2 regions of the Mesobacillus stamsii genome follow, and region 2 is predicted to be linked to the other one. Evidence: a T-box and tRNA genes for the amino acid it is inferred to sense, from the RefSeq annotation. Region 2 holds a T-box; the other holds one or more tRNA genes.
What was found. The T-box of region 2 lies ahead of J2S25_RS11595 (valine--tRNA ligase). A T-box ahead of a tRNA ligase gene usually reads a tRNA of that ligase, here a tRNA-Val.
Positions count from the first base shown of each region.

Region 1: it has a tRNA-Val gene. The T-box ahead of J2S25_RS11595 (valine--tRNA ligase) is inferred to sense a tRNA for this amino acid. The anticodon was not compared.

Region 1 is NZ_JAUSUN010000008.1:79,447-88,888, reverse strand. It holds gene J2S25_RS08725 (aldo/keto reductase) at 1-578, opposite strand, end outside; gene J2S25_RS08720 (hypothetical protein) at 776-1,102, shown strand; gene J2S25_RS08715 (GNAT family N-acetyltransferase) at 1,202-1,627, opposite strand; gene J2S25_RS08710 (YjcG family protein) at 1,634-2,143, opposite strand; gene J2S25_RS08705 (alpha/beta hydrolase) at 2,224-2,964, opposite strand; gene J2S25_RS08700 (TAXI family TRAP transporter solute-binding subunit) at 3,147-4,142, shown strand; gene J2S25_RS08695 (DUF1850 domain-containing protein) at 4,256-4,792, shown strand; gene J2S25_RS08690 (TRAP transporter permease) at 4,824-6,734, shown strand; tRNA gene J2S25_RS08685 (tRNA-Val) at 6,903-6,975, shown strand; gene J2S25_RS08680 (zinc metalloprotease) at 7,031-7,510, opposite strand; gene J2S25_RS08675 (hypothetical protein) at 7,706-7,951, shown strand; gene J2S25_RS08670 (transporter substrate-binding domain-containing protein) at 8,444-9,229, shown strand; gene J2S25_RS08665 (amino acid ABC transporter permease) at 9,343-9,442, shown strand, end outside.
Region 2 is NZ_JAUSUN010000013.1:29,982-39,423, reverse strand. It holds gene J2S25_RS11615 (pilus assembly PilX N-terminal domain-containing protein) at 1-504, opposite strand, end outside; gene J2S25_RS11610 (PilW family protein) at 497-913, opposite strand; gene J2S25_RS11605 (type IV pilus modification PilV family protein) at 921-1,352, opposite strand; gene J2S25_RS11600 (bifunctional folylpolyglutamate synthase/dihydrofolate synthase) at 1,489-2,802, opposite strand; gene J2S25_RS11595 (valine--tRNA ligase) at 2,871-5,513, opposite strand; T-box leader at 5,571-5,812, opposite strand; gene J2S25_RS20160 (YszA family small membrane protein) at 5,976-6,176, shown strand; gene ysxE (spore coat protein YsxE) at 6,198-7,235, opposite strand; gene spoVID (stage VI sporulation protein D) at 7,389-8,543, opposite strand; gene hemL (glutamate-1-semialdehyde 2,1-aminomutase) at 9,344-9,442, opposite strand, start outside.

The sequences.
Region 1 (9,442 bases), on a different contig from region 2:
AGGATTTTTTCTTCTGGCTTCCGGTCAAGCCGGTTGTAGACGACCTGGATGGCACCAGCGTTAACGTCAGAAGCGTGATCTGTTTGATAACTTTCTTCATTCGATCGCAGAGAGATCCCGAGGCTGCGGATTTTCCCTTTTTCCATTTGCTTATCGAGCATTGTCCATAATTCGTCGTTGTTGAATTCTTCATCCGTACATGAGTGGGCCTGATATAAATCTATGTACTCTGTACGTAGCGCTTTTAGTGAGGCATCGAGCTGTTTCAATACTTCATTTGCACTCCAGTGACGTGTTCTTTCAAAATTACCATGGAAATGATGCCCGAATTTTGTTGCCACAATCCAGTCTTCGCGTTTATTCCGGCTCAGGTAATCTCCAATTAGGCTTTCAGACAAATGGTCCCCATAGCATTCGGCTGTATCAAGGAAGTTGATGCCTTTTTCGTTTGCTTTATCTAGAATGGCATCAACCTCATTTTGTTTAAAATCCTTTCCCCATTCACCGCCGTATTGCCAGGTTCCGATTCCTATTACGGATATATTAAGGTTTGTATTACCTAATCGTCTGTACTTCATTCCATCACCCCTTAAATAATTTATACCAATCTTATCATTTCAACCTCTTGAACAAAACTATTTCGAACTACAATCCCTAAAAGGACATTTGGCATTTGTCAAGGTACTGTTATTTGAAAAAGTTTACTACGGTCATAAACAGGGAAAAGAAAGAGTAGTATATAGTGAGTATTCGTAAATTGGGGGGATATCAAACAATGGGATACATTCTTCCGGTCATAAATTATCAATATAGCCAATATGCTGAACGAGAAATAGGTTTGGATTATGACCCGTATATGATTCAGGGCATGAATCGGATTCAAAAAGAAGCTCCATTGCTGAAAGGACAAGACCAACAAGAGCAAACAGCTGCCCTTTTTCAGAAGGAGCAACAGCCCGTGTTGGATATTAAGCCAGGAGCTTTCGATATACGTATCAAAGGCAAGGAACCAATAAGTAAGAAAAAGGTACATCCATTCGTTGTCAATAAGGCTTATGCTGAAATTACAGGTAAGGGAAGATACTACAGCGAGACAATTTGACCTAGCTGCCGTGCTGTTTTCTTTATTGTAGCTGCTAGTTGGTCATATACTTTTAGAGCAAACAAACCCCCGTTCAATTTAGAATGGGGGTTTTGAGTCTTATATCGATTTTTTCATTGTTTTATGCGGGATACCGGCATCCATAAATTCCTCTGAAACTGTTTCATACCCAAGCCTGCTGTAAAAGGGAAGGGCGTGTGTTTGTGCATTTAATTTCAAGGTTGACAGGCTCTGAGACTTCGCATATTCCTCGATTTTATTCATGAGGGCGATACCTGCTCCAGATTTGCGATTTTCTTTTCGAACACAAATTCGCTCGACCTTTCCGATTCCATCAAGGATACGGAATCTTCCTGCACCCGCTGCTTTTTGGTGATCGTCATATAAGACGAAATGAACAGAGTCGGATTCGTATTGATCAATTTCTTCTTCTTCCGGAACATTCTGCTCATGAATGAAAACGGTCCTGCGCACTTCAAATGCATCTGCTAATTCTTGTTCATTCGTAACTATTTTTACTTCCACGATTTTTTATTCCTTTCTAAGCCTGAATGTTTCATAAACTGTCCACGAACCATTGTCCAATTGATACAGCAAATGGAGGCGATCAGCAGTATCTTCGAATTGGACTTTTGTCATCCTCAAAGAACCATACACGTCCGAATGCTCATCATCTGACATATTCTGTCCGATGGTGATATGCGGCACAAAATTATACTCCTGGTCTCCTTCGAATGCTGAATTTAGCTCAGAATGGAGGGAGACTAAATCTTCAGGTGATTCCACCTTCAGGTATATTACATTATTTACCGGTTTAAAAGAACCAATCTTTGTAATATTTAGAGAGACTGGATTAAAATTCCTGGCAATCGCATCGATTTTTTGGACGACATTTTTAATTTCTTCTTCAGTTGCTTCAAATGGCGATTTTAATGTAAGATGCGGCGGGATTAATGCATAATGTGGATCATACCGTCTTCTTAATGAATTTGCATAATCTTGGATTTTCTTTGATGGAAAAATGACAATACCGAATTTCATCTAAAAACCCCCGTTTCATGATAGTGTTAAGCAACCCGAAAATATGATTGTCCTTCATTATAACAAATTTTCGAAATATATTATATAGAGAAGCATTCATCAAGAAAACATGTTTTCATGGCTCGTTTGAGGTTGGGTTGCCAATAGGTCCAAGTATGGTCGCCGCTGAATTCTTCGTAAAAATAGCCAAAGCCTTTCTCCTTAAATATCCTGGAAAGCTCTCTGTTGGGAGTTAGGAAATCTTTATCCGGGGAGGATGTTCGAACCACTGTCTCCCGTTCGCCGACCGTGTGGTATATATTTAGCAACTCAGGTGTATGGAAGTTTTTAACTGCCAAAAGTACTTCCTCATTCACATAAGGAGATTGAAGCAGAACCTTACCAAAAGTATGTGGATACTGGATAGCCGCTAGCAAGGAAGCGGTTGCAGCAAGTGAGTCTCCGACTAAGGCGCGCCCCATGCCCATTTGGTAAGTTGGATATCGTTCATCCAAATATGGGATAAGCTCATGAGCCAGAAAACGAATATAGGCGTGGTGCTTTTCCCCTTGTGGATGGTATTTTTGTCGCCTGTCTTCTACTGAATGATAGGGGACTCCAATGATAAGGACTTTTTCGATTTCATTTTTGCCCAGGAGTTCATCGGCAATCCTGCCAATTCGGCCTAGTTGGAAGTAATCTCGGCCGTCCTGTGCGATCAGTAAGGAATATTTATATAATGGGGAATAATTGGCAGGCAGATATGCAAGCAAACTCAGTTCTTCCCCAAGCTCTTTGCTTTGAAAAGGTATTTCTTCCATTTTACCAATAGGAAACTCCATTTACTTACCTCCCGGTTCATCAAATTGCACTAATTGTCAGTTCGATTTTAACATAGGTAGTAGAAAAAAGCTTTTCAGGCCATAAAAGGTAGAGTTAATTTCAAATATTTTTTCTTTGACAAAAGCATGAATAATTATGTTAAGATTATATTGAATATTCTATATAATAAGGGGGAAATAATGTGGTAAAAAAGAAATTTCTTTTGTACATGGTGCTAACGTTTGTTCTTTCCATGACGCTTGCAGCATGTGGGGGCGGTTCTACCCAAACGAGCGGCGGCGAGGGACAAACACAAGAAAAACCTAAATTTATGAGCATCCTAACGGGCGGGACAGGTGGTACATACTTCCCATTGGGCGGCGCGTTTGCCAACATTGTCTCTGATGCAACTGGAATTGATACAAATGCTGAAACAACTGGAGCTTCTGCAGAAAACATGCAGAGTATTAAAGACGATAAAGGAGAAATCGCATTCACCCAAACGGACATTGCATCCTATGCTACAGAAGGGAAATTAATGTTTGAAGGAAATGCGATAGACAATATCAAAGCAATTGGCACCCTTTATCCTGAAACGATCCAGATTGTAACGACAGAAAAAACAGGAATTAAGACCGTTGAAGACCTAAAAGGTAAGAAAATCTCCATCGGTGCTCCCGGATCTGGTACAGCAGCAAATGCTGAGCAAATCCTTGAGGTGTATGGTATGTCTCTTGACGACATTCAAAAGCAAGATTTAAGCTTCGATGAATCAGTTAATGGCATCAAAGATGGAAATATTGATGCAGCGTTCGTAACTGCGGGTCATCCTACTGCGGCGGTAGAAGAATTGTCTGCTACAGACAAAGTTGTGATTGTACCAGTGGATGCTGACAAAGCAGATAAACTCATCGAGAAATATCCATATTACACTAAAGAAGAAATTGGTAGCGGAACGTATAAAATTAGTGCAGCGGTTCCGACTGTTGCAGTTCAGGCAATGCTTGTTGTAAAAGCAGGACTTTCTGATGAAGTTGTCTATGACATCACGAAAGCGATCTTTGAAAATTTGGATAAGGTTCAACATGCAAAAGCAAAACAAATTAACCCAGAAAACGCTCTGAATGGTGTAGGAATCGATGTTCATCCAGGAGCTCAGAAATATTTTGACGAAAAGGGAATCAAGGCTGCTAATTAATAAATAGACTTTGACCGGACAATAACTTTCAAGGTTCCTCTGTCCGGTCCCTTTTTTTGATTGATGTTCGTACAGTTTCGTAAATGGATAGCAGACGGGCGAGGCGGAAGAAAATGAAATTACTTAGGAAGAGATTTCTCTTCATTCTAGTGTTCCTCTTTCTCTTATTGGCGTTCAGTTTCTTTTACATACCATATAAAACAGCTCTTGTTTTTATTCAACCGGAGCGAGAGGAAATCCTGTGTTTTATCCCAATCTCAGAGGGCGATCGTTTCAAGATAAAATATACGCATTCCATCCACCTTTCAGATGTGATAGAAAGCTATCAAATTACGGAGCAAAGGGAAATTCGCCAATATGAATTAGAATACGAAGACTTTGCAATCGGAATGCCATCCCAACCAGCAGAAGGGGAAAGCTTTGAAATGAAGGATGGCAAATATTATATAAAAAATATGAACAGAAGGTTTGATAATTTCATCCTGCGTGTCGGAAAAGTTCGCGCGAATCATACTTTTGTTCAAGATAATTTATCTTTTCCGTTGTCAAAAGCAATTGAACCTGGGACAAGCGTCAAAATACAAGTGGAAAAAATAAACTTACTACAGCAATTAAGAGGAGTGAATATCCTTGAGCACAACGAACCATGATACATTAACGCTAGAACAGCAGCAAGAACTGATGGAGAAATACGATCCAGAAGCTGCTTCAAGGAAATTAAAAGGGATAATCGGGACAATTGTATTTATCTTGTTGTTAACCTTCTCGCTATTTCAGCTGTACACTTCTATATTCGGTGTATTAACAGCACAGCTTCAGCGATCGATCCATTTGGGATTTGCGCTTGCACTAATCTTTCTGTTGTTTCCTGCCCGTAAAAAAAACCTTTCGAAAAATAAAGTTACCTGGTTTGACATCCTATTAGCTTTGCTTGCAGTGGTGGTCGGTGCATATTGGCCTGTAATGATAGACGAGCTGGTAAATCGGGTTGGGAGACTTACACCAGTTGATTTTTCTATTGGGCTTGCTGCAATCGTGCTCGTTCTTGAAGCTACCAGAAGAACAGTGGGGCTGCCAATCATGGTAATCGCCGCTCTTTTCATGGCATACGCAGTATATGGACCTTATATGCCTGGATTCCTGGCACATCGTGGATTGGATTTTGACAGCTTGATTCAAACGATGTTCTTTACAACCGAGGGGATTCTTGGGACCCCGTTAGGTGTTTCGTCCACATTCATCTTTTTATTCTTATTGTTTGGATCCTTTCTAGAAAAAACAGGTGTCGGCCAATATTTTAATGATCTTGCCGTGTTTATTGCCGGAAAGAGAATTGGCGGACCAGCGAAGGTTGCGATTTTTTCTAGTGCTTTACAAGGAACAATTAGCGGAAGTTCGGTTGCAAACGTTGTTCAGTCTGGAGCTTTCACTATTCCAATGATGAAAAAATTGGGGTACGGAAAGGAATTCTCTGGTGCTGTAGAAGCTTCTGCTTCAACAGGTGGTCAGCTAATGCCTCCAATAATGGGCGCAGCTGCGTTCTTAATGGTTGAATTTATTGGCGGCGGGATCACTTATTGGGACATTGCAAAAGCGGCAACTATCCCTGCTGTTCTCTATTTTACCGGAATTTGGATCATGACCCATTTTGAAGCAAAAAGAGTAGGGCTTAGAGGCTTAACGGATGATGAAATTCCTGGACGGAGAGAAATTTTCTCCAAGCTTTATTTGCTCTTTCCGATTGTGGCTATCATGGTTTTGATGTTAACTGGCATGAGCGTTATGAGATCAGCTATTTGGAGTATTTTGATTACCGTAGTGGTAAGTGCGATTAGAAAAGAAACACGGATAGGATTCAAAGGAATAATAGCGGCTCTTGTAGATGGAGCGCGTTCGGCACTTGGTGTTGTAGCTGCAACGGCTTCAGCAGGTATTATTGTAGGTGTTGTAACGAAAACAGGTCTTGGGTTGAAGCTTGCAAATGGTCTATTGGATCTTGCTGGAGGAGCATTGATCCCAACATTGTTCTTTACTATGATTGCCTCCCTAATTCTGGGGATGGGTTCACCAACAACTGCAAATTATGTTATCACTTCTACCATTGCAGCACCGGCAATCATCTTGCTTGGAGTACCGGATTTATCAGCACATTTATTTGTTTTCTATTTTGGAATTATCGCGGATATTACGCCCCCTGTAGCACTCGCAGCATTTGCAGCAGCTGGTGTATCGGGCGGAGAACCTCTAAAAACAGGGGTAATGTCATCAAAACTGGCAATTGCTGCCTTTATCATTCCTTACATTTTTGTTTTGTCACCTCAAATGCTGATGATAGATACAACGTGGTATGAGTTGATTTGGGTAGTTTTTACTGCGTTATCAGGAATGATATTAATTGGAGCAGGCATTATCGGGCATTGGTTAAGGAGTCTATTCTGGTATGAAAGAGTTATCGCAATGATTGGCGGATTGCTGCTAATTTATCCAGAGAAAATTTCCGATATTATTGGTCTAGGTTCATTTATATTAATCATTGCCTTGCAATTACTGAGCAAGAGAAAAAATACCCCTAAGGCAAGTATAGCAAGTTAATTTTGAGAAGAAGTCCGCTTTATATGGGGCTTCTTTCTTCTCATTCTTCCGTTCTTGCATAATCGAAAAGATATTTTCAAGAACCATTCACACTATAATATTGTTGACACGATGCTGAATTCAGTTTATAGTAATAAATGTCCTCATCAAGCAGGACAAAATTATAACGATTCCTTAGCTCAGCTGGGAGAGCGCTACCTTGACAGGGTAGAGGTCGCTGGTTCGAACCCAGTAGGAATCATATTGGAATTGACGCCTGAATCCTTTGATTAACAAGGGATTCAGGCTTTTCTTCTTTACCCGGTTAATTTTGGCCATTTATGGTTTCTAAGGACGTGGTAAATGGAAAGGCCGTCACTGTAATTTTCATTTCCATAATCGACTGGTATCAACGAAAAAGCTGCCAACCAGACTGAAAAATAGGAATATTGGACAAAAAATGTTTGAGGTTCTATGATATTTTTGGAAATCAGAATGTTTAGGACCACTACGGAGCCAAGATTAAAAATTACTCCTCCGGCATGGACTAGAAAGTGGGTAAGCCTATTATTCCATTTTAACTGGCCGTATTCGCAAAAGGCATCCAAAAAATACATGCTATTCAAGATAAAGGGTCCTTTTTTAAAAACTGTTCTCCCTCGTCCAAGTGAAAAACTGAATTTGCCGCCGAACAGCCATGCAAAGAAGGAATGTCCTAATTCATGGACGAGTGAAACAATCGGATAAATGAAAAATAGGGCAAGGAGAAAACTTAAAAAATCTGAAAAACCGAACATGAAGTCAGAACCTCCTTCATAGGATTAAAAAATAGTCTGTTGAATTTTTCCCCAGGTGAATGATTATAAACGAACTCAGGAACTTAAAAATCAAGATATAACTTCCTCATTATGGAAAAAAGAGAAAAGTTATTGCCTATACCCTTTCTATGGAGAAAGAATAGAATAGTACTGAACAAAAATACTGGAGGTGAAATGATGTCAAAGGAAAAACCGGGCAAGGAAATTCATGTGGATCATCTGACAATCTACGCTAAGGAAGTAGAAATTATTCACGACGGGGAAAGAGAGCAGCAAGGAGAAAGAAGGCACCCCTTCGCTTTTTTTGGTCCGCGAAGAAGTCAGGCACTTGATACCGATGAAGAGCATGAAAGAAAAGAAGAAAGCAACTCTGATGTGGGAGAAGAAGGAGAAGAACGAAAAGGTTTTAGGTGGTTGTAAGGATCGTTATTGACTTCACCGGAGTTTGATCGCGTCCATTTTTATTGTCTACCCCTGTGAAAACTTCATAACATCTTTAGAGTAATGCCAGGCCATGCATTTAGTGGTTCTGGCTTTTTTTATATAGTGTGTTTTTTCCGCATATCTTGTCGTACAATGAAGAATCGAGCGCATCGATGAGTATAGGACGGGAATAGGGAGGCTCGCCAAGCAGAGTGAAGGAGAAGAAGTATTAGCCCCTATTTTCGTTAATTATCAGACAATTAGGATTTTGTATGAATATTACACGATTGTTACAATTATATTTATAAATATATTCTTGTCCATGAAACTCCTGTGTAAGAGGTCAAAAGAACTGTTTTGCAGAAAAAGTTTCGTTCGGAAGAAAAGAGGGTAGATGATTGCAAGGTTGAATGTTGCGGTTTTCATATAATTTTATGATGCCGATTAACAGATAAAAAGTTTATAGATTATGAGGGGGAGTTTTAAACAGTGAAGAAAATAGTTTCGTTAATTATTTCTATGGTGGCAATTTCAGGTCTACTGGCTGCTTGTGGCAGCGAGGAAACGACATCCGGTGCAGGCGGAATGAAGCTGGCTGAGAACGGAAAGTTCACTTTTGCGTCCTCGGGTGAATTCAAGCCATTCAGCGTAACGAATGGAGAGGGACAGATGACTGGTTTTGACATCGATGTCGCCGAAGCAGTCGCTAAGGAGCTCGGTCTAGAACCGAACCAACAAAAATTCAAGTTTGCAAGCATTGTGGAAGGTGTGAAAACAGGACGCTTTGATGCTGCTGTGGCAAGTCATACCATCAATGAAGAACGGTCGCAGCATGTTGATTTTTCTACTCCATACTACTATTCGGGACCGCAGATTTTTGTCAGACCTGACAGTAAGGTTGAGAAGCTTTCAGATTTAGAAGGATTGGAAATAGCTGTTGCAAAAGGGTCCACTTATGCAACATCAGCTGAAGAAGTGACAGATAATATTGTGCTTTATGACAGTGACGTAACTGCTTTAGAAGCGTTAGCCAACAACAGGCACGACGCTGTTATAACGGACTTTATTACAGGTAAGGAAGCAATTGGCGCCGGCCTTGAGATTGAAGGCAAAGAGCTTCTTGGCCGAAGCGAACAGGCAATTGCAATAGCCAAAGACAACGATGAACTGCTGAAAAAAGTCAACGAAGCCTTGGATACTTTGAGAGAAAATGGAACGTTGAAAAAAATCAGTGAAAACTATTTTGGTGAAGACATCACGGTCAAACCGGAATAATAGGTTGTTAACTTTGGCGAATGTGCGGTTATCCCGCACATTCGTTTCTGCTTAAATATCCTGTTTGATAACATGAATGAATGAATATGAGCCAATAGGGAGTTGAATGTATTTTGCCAAGCCTAACGCATGTTATAGATGTTTTTTTTGCCACGTATGATGTCTTTCTCAAAGGCATGATGCTCACGTTGCAAGTTACAGCAATTTCGATTT
Region 2 (9,442 bases):
AATTTCATCTTCCTCGCTCACTTCCATTCCCTTGTCCGGCTCGGGGAATTCGCCATTCCCTTCTCCTCGTGCGATCTTTAACTCCGCATTTATTCTCCTTTCTTGATAGTCTTCGGCAATCCCAATGGAAGTAAAAACAATCTTTATTACCTCTTGCTCCTCATTGTTAGTAGCTAAAATATCCACATCTTCCATTTTGTATAATGGGTACGAACTATCCTTGTTTATTGGGAAAGCAATCCCTGACGGAAGTGCAGTTTGTAGCAGCTTTTCCGTATCCGATAAGGATGCCTCCTTATTTTCAGCTAAAATAGCAGCCGTCGCACGTTTCATATGGGCTACCCCCATTTCCGCAAGATTTGTCGCTTTTATCCCACTTCCGGTATATGCTATTTGTTTCGCATTATTGGCTTCCATTCCCATTAATGTAATTCCGATAATTGAAAAGACAGTCATCATCAGCAATACGATTAGCAATACAGACCCTTGTTCGTTCTTACTCATCCGAAATTCCCCTTGCAAATATCGTTCTTAATGTATAGGATTGATCTCCTTTTTCTATCTTCAAAGTAATTTCAAGAGGCAGATTAGAGTCAATTAGTAATGGTTCACTTGTATAAGGATGATTTTCATAGACTATGTTAGCTAGATAGCGATAGTTTTTTGAAATCGTCATTCCATCAATTACTACCTCATCCGCTTTTATTTCTAATTGATAAGCAGGATTTTTCAAATGCTTGTTACGGATTGCTTCGGCAATAAGCTCGGCTTCCTGCTGAAGGAATGCTTCCTTTTTACTCGTGTCTCCCTGTTTGATCCCGCTATGAAAAATAGCGTATGCAAGTATGAGGACTACGCTCGTTATTGTCAGTGCTGCTAATAATTCTACAAGGGTAAACCCATTTCTCTTCATAACCGGTTCACTCCTTGTACCCATAGGTTTCATAAACATTTTTATATGTATCGTTCCGTTTCTCTTGAATCGAAACTACTATTAAATTCAAATCCATTGGCAAATTTTTTTGAAAGGAATTCGCTTGCTTTATTACTACAACAGGATAATACTCTTTTTCTCCTACTGTTAAAAAAAACCGCTCGCTAGAAGCAAAACTTGTGCCATATAATTGATTCCATTCTTCGACTGTTACATCGGCTGTATATGGAGATTTTTTAATAATATGCAAAATTTCCTGACTAAGCTGGGCAGCCGCACTTCTGCTTTCATTATCCGAATTGAACATCTTTGCCTGTAAAAAAAAGCCCGCAAAAGAAAGGAGTACGATCGAAAGCAATGCGACTCCAAGTGTAACTTCTACTAAATGATACCCTTGCTGGTTTATTCTTTTCGCCATCGGCCGCTCCTTCTTTCGCAGCATCCTCATACTTTCTTCCTATTATACTCGCAAACGACAAAATATGACACTATGCATCTGCAGATCCATTCCAGGAAAATCTCCTTTTTTTTGCTGAATGAGCCGGATAAAATGATCAATTATTTTTCAACCATTTTACGAGAAAGGGCTTTGCCTCTGATAAAAAATAGAGAGAGCCTGTGACAATCAACATGTCTGCTTGATCCAATTCATTTATTTTCCTTTGAAGAAAGTCCTGATAGTCTGCTGCAATCCTTTTGTTTCCTTTAGTGCTTCCGGCATCGATTAAATCCTTCGCTGAAGCTGCACGCGGAAAATCAAATGTGGTAAAAATCAATTGATCGGCCACCTCTTCAAGCGTTGCAATCATCTTATCCAATTTTTTGTCTTTTAGAGCTGCAAAGAGAATGCTAATATTTTTATCGGCAAAGCGAGCGTTTATTTCACTTGCCAGTGCCTTTATTCCTTCTTCATTATGTGCGCCATCGATCAGGACGAGTGGATCTTCACTTAAAATCTCAAGCCGGCCAGGCCAGTATGCTAGTATCAGGCCTTCCCGGATATGCTCTTCCTCGATTAGAAATGAATAGTAATTAGCAAGGACCTGGCTTGCCATTACTGCACATGCAGCATTTTCTACTTGATGCGCACCGATCATCGATGTTTTCAGCTCATGAATTTGTCCGAACATACTTGTAAATGCAAACTGTTCTCCGCGCTCTAGAGGTTCTTTTGAACTTGCCGCAAAATCTTCTCCGAGGTGGTATAGAGATGACTTACAATCAAACGCTTTTTTTCGTATCACCTCGAGTGCTTCCGGCTGCTTTACGCCAGTAATAACGCTTACCCCGTTCTTGATGATGCCTGCCTTTTCGAAAGCAATCTCTTCATAGGACTCCCCAAGGATCGCTGTGTGATCGAGTCCAATGCTGGTAATGATCGAAAGCAGCGGATGGATCACATTTGTAGAGTCGAACCTGCCGCCCAAGCCTACTTCATAGAGGACGACATCAACAGGGGACATCTTGGCAAAATAATAGAAGGACATCGCAGTAATTACTTCAAATTCAGTCGGCCCGCCCAACTCGCTTCGATCCAGTTCATCGGCAAGCGGCTTGATCACATTCGCCAGTTCAATCAGTTCAGCATCACTGATTGGCTGCCCATTCACGCTGATCCGCTCATTGAATTGTTCGAAATAGGGAGAGGTAAAGGTGCCGACCCGGTATCCTGCAGTCTGCAGGATAGCGCGCAGAAAGGTGACAGTAGACCCTTTTCCGTTTGTGCCGCCGACATGTATCGTTTTGATCCGTCTTTCGGGATGCTCCAGTCTTTCCAGCATCCATGCCATTCTAGAAAGGCCTGGCTTGATTCCTAATCTTAGTCTTGTATGAATCCAATCAATTGCTTGTTCATATGTATCAAACATCTTATAACACACCTCTATTTAAGATGAAGACGAACCAAAAAAATAGTTCGTCTCCAAAGTATCCTATATTAGTTTCTCCATTCCTTAATGCGAGCTTCCACAGCTACCCGTTTTTCCAAATAATCCTTTTCCTTCGCACGCTCTTCCTCAATGACTTTCTCAGGAGCCTTTTTAACAAAGCCTTCATTGGCAAGCTTCTTCTGAACACGCTCCACTTCTTTATCAAGTTTTTCCTTCTCCTTTTGAAGTCGGGCGATTTCTTCATCGATATTGATCAGGCCTTCAAGTGGAAGGATGATTTCGATGCCGGTTGCAACAGCTGTCATTGCTTTTTCAGGTGCGGTCACTTCCAGGCCGATCTCAAGTTTTTCCGGATTACAGAAACGAATGAGGTAACCGCGGTTGTTTTCCAGCATGCTCAGTGTCGTTTCGTCCTTCGCTTTCAGGAATATATCAACCTTTTTGCTTAGAGGCGTGTTCACCTCAGAGCGGATATTCCTAACAGAACGGATCACTTCCACAAGCAGCTTCATCTCTTCTGCAGCCTGTAGATCTGTAAGTACTGGATCAACCTCAGGCCAACTGGCAACGGTAATTGATTCCCCCTTATGAGGGAGGTTCTGCCAAATTTCTTCCGTGATGAAAGGCATGAACGGATGCAACAGACGCATTGTGTTATCAAGTACATACGCAAGAATCGATCTAGTCGTTTTCTTGGCCGTCTCCTCTTCGCCATATAGCGGCAGCTTCGCCATTTCAATATACCAGTCACAAAGATCATCCCAGATGAAGTTATAAAGTGCGCGGCCTACCTCACCGAATTCATAACGGTCCGACAGCCTTGTCACTGTTTCAATTGTTTCGTTCAACCTTGTCAAAATCCATTTGTCAGCAACCGATTTCTCGCCACTCAAATCGATTTCATCATATTGGAGCCCATTCATATTCATTAACGCAAATCGTGATGCGTTCCAGATTTTATTTGCAAAGTTCCAGGTTGCTTCCACTTTCTCCGTGCTGAAGCGAAGGTCCTGCCCCGGCGCGCTTCCTGTTGTCAGGAAGTAGCGGAGGGAGTCGGCACCGTACTGGTCGATGACGTCCATCGGATCGACACCGTTTCCAAGTGATTTACTCATTTTCCGACCGTCTTCTGCACGAACAAGTCCGTGAATCAAAACATCCTTGAATGGACGCTTTCCTGTGAATTCAAGTCCCTGGAAAATCATCCTTGACACCCAGAAGAAGATAATATCATACCCTGTAACGAGTGCATCGGTTGGATAGTAGCGCTTATAATCAGCTGCCTCCTCATTCGGCCAGCCCATCGTCGAAAATGGCCATAGGGCCGAGCTGAACCATGTATCTAGAACGTCATGATCCTGCTCCCAATTTTCAGGGTCAAGAGGAGGCTCATGGTCAACATATATCTCGCCTGTTTCCTTATGATACCAGGCTGGAATCCGGTGGCCCCACCATAGCTGGCGGGAAATACACCAGTCACGAATATTTTCCATCCAGCGCATATACGTATTTTCAAAGCGCTCAGGGACGAAGTGTACTTTCTCTTCTTTGGTTTGCAACGCAACTGCTTCGTCGGCAAGCGGCTGCATTTTAACGAACCATTGAGTGGATAAATACGGCTCCACAACCGCTCCGCTTCGCTCTGAGTGCCCAACAGAGTGCAGGTGCTCTTCCATCTTGAAAAGAATGCCTGCTTCCTGAAGGTCCTTGACGATTTGCTTGCGGCACTCAAACCGATCCATGCCCTGGTACTTGCCGGCTTTAGCATTCATCGAGCCATCTTCGTTCATGACAAGAACTCTTTCCAGTTTATGGCGGTTGCCGATTTCAAAGTCATTAGGGTCATGTGCCGGCGTGATTTTCACAGCCCCAGAGCCAAATTCCATGTCAACATAATCGTCGCCGACAATCGGAATCTCGCGGCCAACGATTGGCAGAATGACCGTCTTGCCGATCAGATGCTTGTAACGGTCATCTTCCGGATGGACCGCAACCGCCGTATCACCAAGCATCGTTTCCGGTCTGGTCGTAGCGATTTCGATATGTCCGCTGCCATCAGCCAGAGGATATCTCATATGGTAGAAGGCACCCTGGACATCTTTATGGATAACCTCAATATCAGATAAAGCTGTTTTAGCTGCCGGGTCCCAGTTGATAATGTATTCGCCGCGGTAGATCAGCCCTTTGCGGTATAAAGATACGAATACTTCTTTAACAGCCTTCGAAAGGCCCTCGTCCAAAGTGAAGCGCTCCCGGCTGTAATCGAGGCCAAGTCCTAGCTTAGACCATTGCTTGCGGATATGCTGCGCGTATTCTTCTTTCCATTTCCATGTTTCTTTTAAAAACTTTTCGCGGCCAAGCTCGTAGCGGTTGATGCCCTGGCTTCGTAGCTTTTCGTCCACCTTTGCCTGTGTGGCAATCCCGGCATGGTCCATTCCCGGCAGCCAAAGTACGTCATAGCCCTGCATCCGCTTCATCCGCGTAAGGATATCCTGCAGCGCAGTATCCCATGCATGGCCGAGATGAAGCTTCCCAGTTACGTTTGGCGGCGGAATCACAATAGTATAAGGTTTCTTCGTTTCATCATCCTTTGCTTCGAAAAACTTTCCCTTAACCCACCATTCATAGCGTCCCTGCTCAATTGCAGACGGATCGTATTTAGTCGGCATCGACAAATTCTCTTCCATCATTTTTTCCTCCTATCAACTGCTTTTCCTTTTGTAAAAATAAAAAAACTCCAATCGCCATAAAAGGACGAATGGAGTATGTTCGCGGTACCACCTTTTTTTCCAGCAACGGTAAAAACATCTGTCGCTGGCTCAAATCTGGATAACGGCTCTTCACCGTCGCCTGTTACTGAGAGTCATTCCGTTCCCAGGCGATGCTCAAGGGCGACCTTCCATGGTTCCGGCTTAGAAGTCCTCCCAGCAATTGGACTTCCTCTCTTCAAGCGGATTGCTCATGTACTCTTCCCTATCCATGCTTTGCTTTATTTATATTAGTAATACTACCTAAAAAAGATGATTGACGTCAATCATCCTTTCCTATTTTCCTTTATTTTATTCTTTTAGGTACGTTCTGTGCCAATAATCGGCACATCTTGGGCCAATGCCTCATAGAATAAAAATAGGATATCATATTTGCTTGGAGGGATGGCTATGAAAAGAAATAGGTATAATCCGTATTCACTCCCCAAATGGGCGAGGACGACGAGGGCAGTATCCGCGCAACTAATTATTCCTTTTTGTGTCTTTCAAGGATTAAGAACCCTTTTCTTCCCGTCGACCTTCGATGTTTTTCTGCTGTCCATTTTCATTCTGATCGCTTTGGCAATCAAATTTGACATTTTCTAAGGAGCCTAAGAGCTGCTGCATTCAGCTCTGAGCTCCCTCTTGCTTTGCCTGCTCTTTCTGCTTTTCGAGATCGTCGATTTTCGTTACTACATAGCCAGTGTTGTTCAAGAGCCAATATTGACGCTGCAGCTTCTGAACAAATTTCCTTTCATCTACGTCCTTCTTGCGTTGATGATAAGTCTCTGCAACCCGGATAATGCCGGATGGAAAAGCAAGATAACTCATGAATAACTGCATTTCATCATCCCGGAAAGGAAAATGCTTCAGATATACATAAATCCAGTCAATGACTTCGTCCCCATACTTTGGCTGCGTTTTTAACGACCTTGCCAGAAATGGCAGCAAATCTTGAATGGGAGAACCTATCCTTGCTTTTTCGAAATTGATGAAGTAGCCGTATCCTCTTTCATCAAACAAAAAATGCTCTGGTGAGACTTTTCCGTGTAATGTCACCGTCCTTGTTTTCTTCTGTTCCTTCGTTTTTTCATTCCACGTCTCCAGCTTTATTCTGGCAAACTGTATCGCCTGCCGAATCTGGATGTAATACAGACAAAAGTTTAATTCAAATGGAGACATATAAGTCTTGTTCTCACAGCTTTCAAGGAACCCATTTACAAATTCTTCTTCTTTTTCCCATTCTTTCAAAGTGTTCTCATAATGCTCTTGCTTCACTTCCGGCCTGATTTCCAGTTCCTTAGCTGACAGGGTATGCATTCTTGCCAGCTCCCTGAACAGCTGCTTATGCTTTTCCGATTGATCCTCCCTGTTAGCATTTGGCACCCATGGCATTAAATAATAGAGTGAATTGTTATGCAAAATGGCATATCTGCCGTCGCTTGATGGATAAACAGGAACGATCCTGTTGTAGTCTTTTTGATAAAGAGTCTGGATATGCTTGATAAAATCGGACCCTTCATACGGATGGATCTTTTTCAAAGCAAAGATACCTGATTTCGTATAGATCTTCTTTATTTTTCCAAATCCTTCCGCAAAATAGGGCTCGATTGGATAGTGTTTCAACACAGCAGATACTTCATTTAAATGATTGTGCTCATCCATCGGATCCCTCGCCTACTTTCTGAAACTTCTATCGATGAATATAGTTGGGCAGGTGCTTGTATACACCTGCCCAACTTACCTATTAGTTGTCACAATCCAGCCGAGCCCTGACAACCAGCTTCCTTTTGGACAAGGCATTGCTTTGTTTCCTTATTAAGATTGGTGAATAGCCGCACCAGGTACATATAATACTTGGCCTTCCTGTACTTCATGATCGATGTTCAAATGGTTGACTCGCAACAGCTGTTGTACAGATACATCATAGCGATCCGAAATCGATTGAAGCGAATCTCCTTGCTGGACGATGCAAACTCTTATTTTCGCTACTTCCGTTTCCTCTTCTTTCCGCGCTAAAAATTCAGCTATGGAGATGCCTTTTTTCATGTTCGGTTTTTTCTTTTTCATCAATGGAGAAGAGGAACTTTCTACCGATTCTTCTTCCACTTCAGCAGACATGTTTTCTGGTATCGATTCTTCTTCTTCTGCCTCCTGCTCAACTTCGACCTCTTGCTCCCCTCTAAAATCCTGAAAAGCAAATGCTGGTTCTGGTTGTTCTTGAGTCTGCGGTTCTGGTTCTGGTTGTTCTTGAGCCTGTGGTTCTAGTTCTGGTTGTTCTTGAGTCTGTGGATCCAGTTTCGCTGCAGCTGTTTTTTTCGCTTCTGCCCTGAACGGCGCATATAATTCATCCTCATAGGAATCTTCCTCTTGCTGGTTCAACGCTTCATTCTGCTGAACAAAAGAGTACGCCGGGGGATCTGGAAAATCCTGTTCATCCGCTTCTCTTGATGGATTGATGTCTGCCTCGGCCTCCTCTTCTATTTCATTTTCACGGTAACTAATTTCCAGTTCCTCTTTTTCTTCGTTAACCGCTTCATGCTGCTGCTCTCCATATAGACCGGTAATTGCCAAATCAGCATTCAGCTTCAGGCGCTCCTTTTCTGGAAAAGCATAATCGAACGCTTCTACATGGATATCAATGTCATAAATACTTTCAATCCGGTTTTTCGGAATGGTGATATCTACCGGGAAGCGGTGAAGAAATTCAAATAACCCTTCTTCCCTCTCCATGACAGAATGGACGTACTTAAGCGCCGATAATTGTTCTTCCTCCTCCTGCTGTTGTTCATAGCATGTATACTCCCCAGTCAGCTCTAGAGATCCGCGAATAGAAACATATTGCTCATTTTCCTGGATCGTTATATTCGGATCGAGTGAAATCGAGACAAGCTCTGCGACTTCCTGTCCTCTTTGAAACCACACTGACTCCTCTAGTGAAAATCGCAGGTACGATGGATTCCCCTGAGACAAAGCGACTCCTCCTTTCATTCCTTAAACGTAAAATCACTATGTCATTAACACTTTATGAACCTTAATTTGCTTTTATGATCATTTAGAACATAAAAAGGAGTTGGCGTGTGCAGCCTTTGATATATAGAATGGTATATTCGTTAAAAGTAAGCAAAACCGGGCAAACTGCGCCCGGTCCTATTTTAGTTTGGCGGATCATCGGGGCTGTTGATTGGAACGGAGTACCATTCTTGCGGAATGATACCCTTATGCGAGCATTCCCACCTACATAAGGGTACCTTTCTTGCGGAATGATACCCTTATGCGAGCATTTCCTCCTCCATAAGGGTACCTTTCATGCGGAATGATACCCTTATGCGAGCATTCCCACCTACATAAGGGTACCTTTCATGCGGAATGATACCCTTATGCGAGCATTTCCTCCTACATAAGGGTACCTTTCTTGCGGAATGATACCCTTATGCGAGCATTTCCACCTACATAAGGGTACCTTTCATGCGGAATGATACCCTTATGCGAGCATTTCCTCCTACATAAGGGTACCTTTCATGCGGAATGATACCCTTATGCGAGCATTTCCTCCTACATAAGGGTACCATTCTTGCGGAATGATACCCTTATGCGAGCATTCCCACCTACATAAGGGTACCTTTCATGCGGAATGATACCCTTATGCGAGCATTTCCTCCTCCATAAGGGTACCTTTCATGCGGAAAGATACCCTTATGCGAGCATTCCCACCTACATAAGGGTACCTTTCATGCGAAAAGACACCCTCCAAGTGAAGGGTGTCTTTTCGTTTAGTGATTCTGCAGCTTGGCAAATGCTTTTTCGGCTGCTTCGATTGTTTTTTGCAGGTCTTCGTCTGTATGTGCTGTCGACAGGAATAAGCCTTCAAA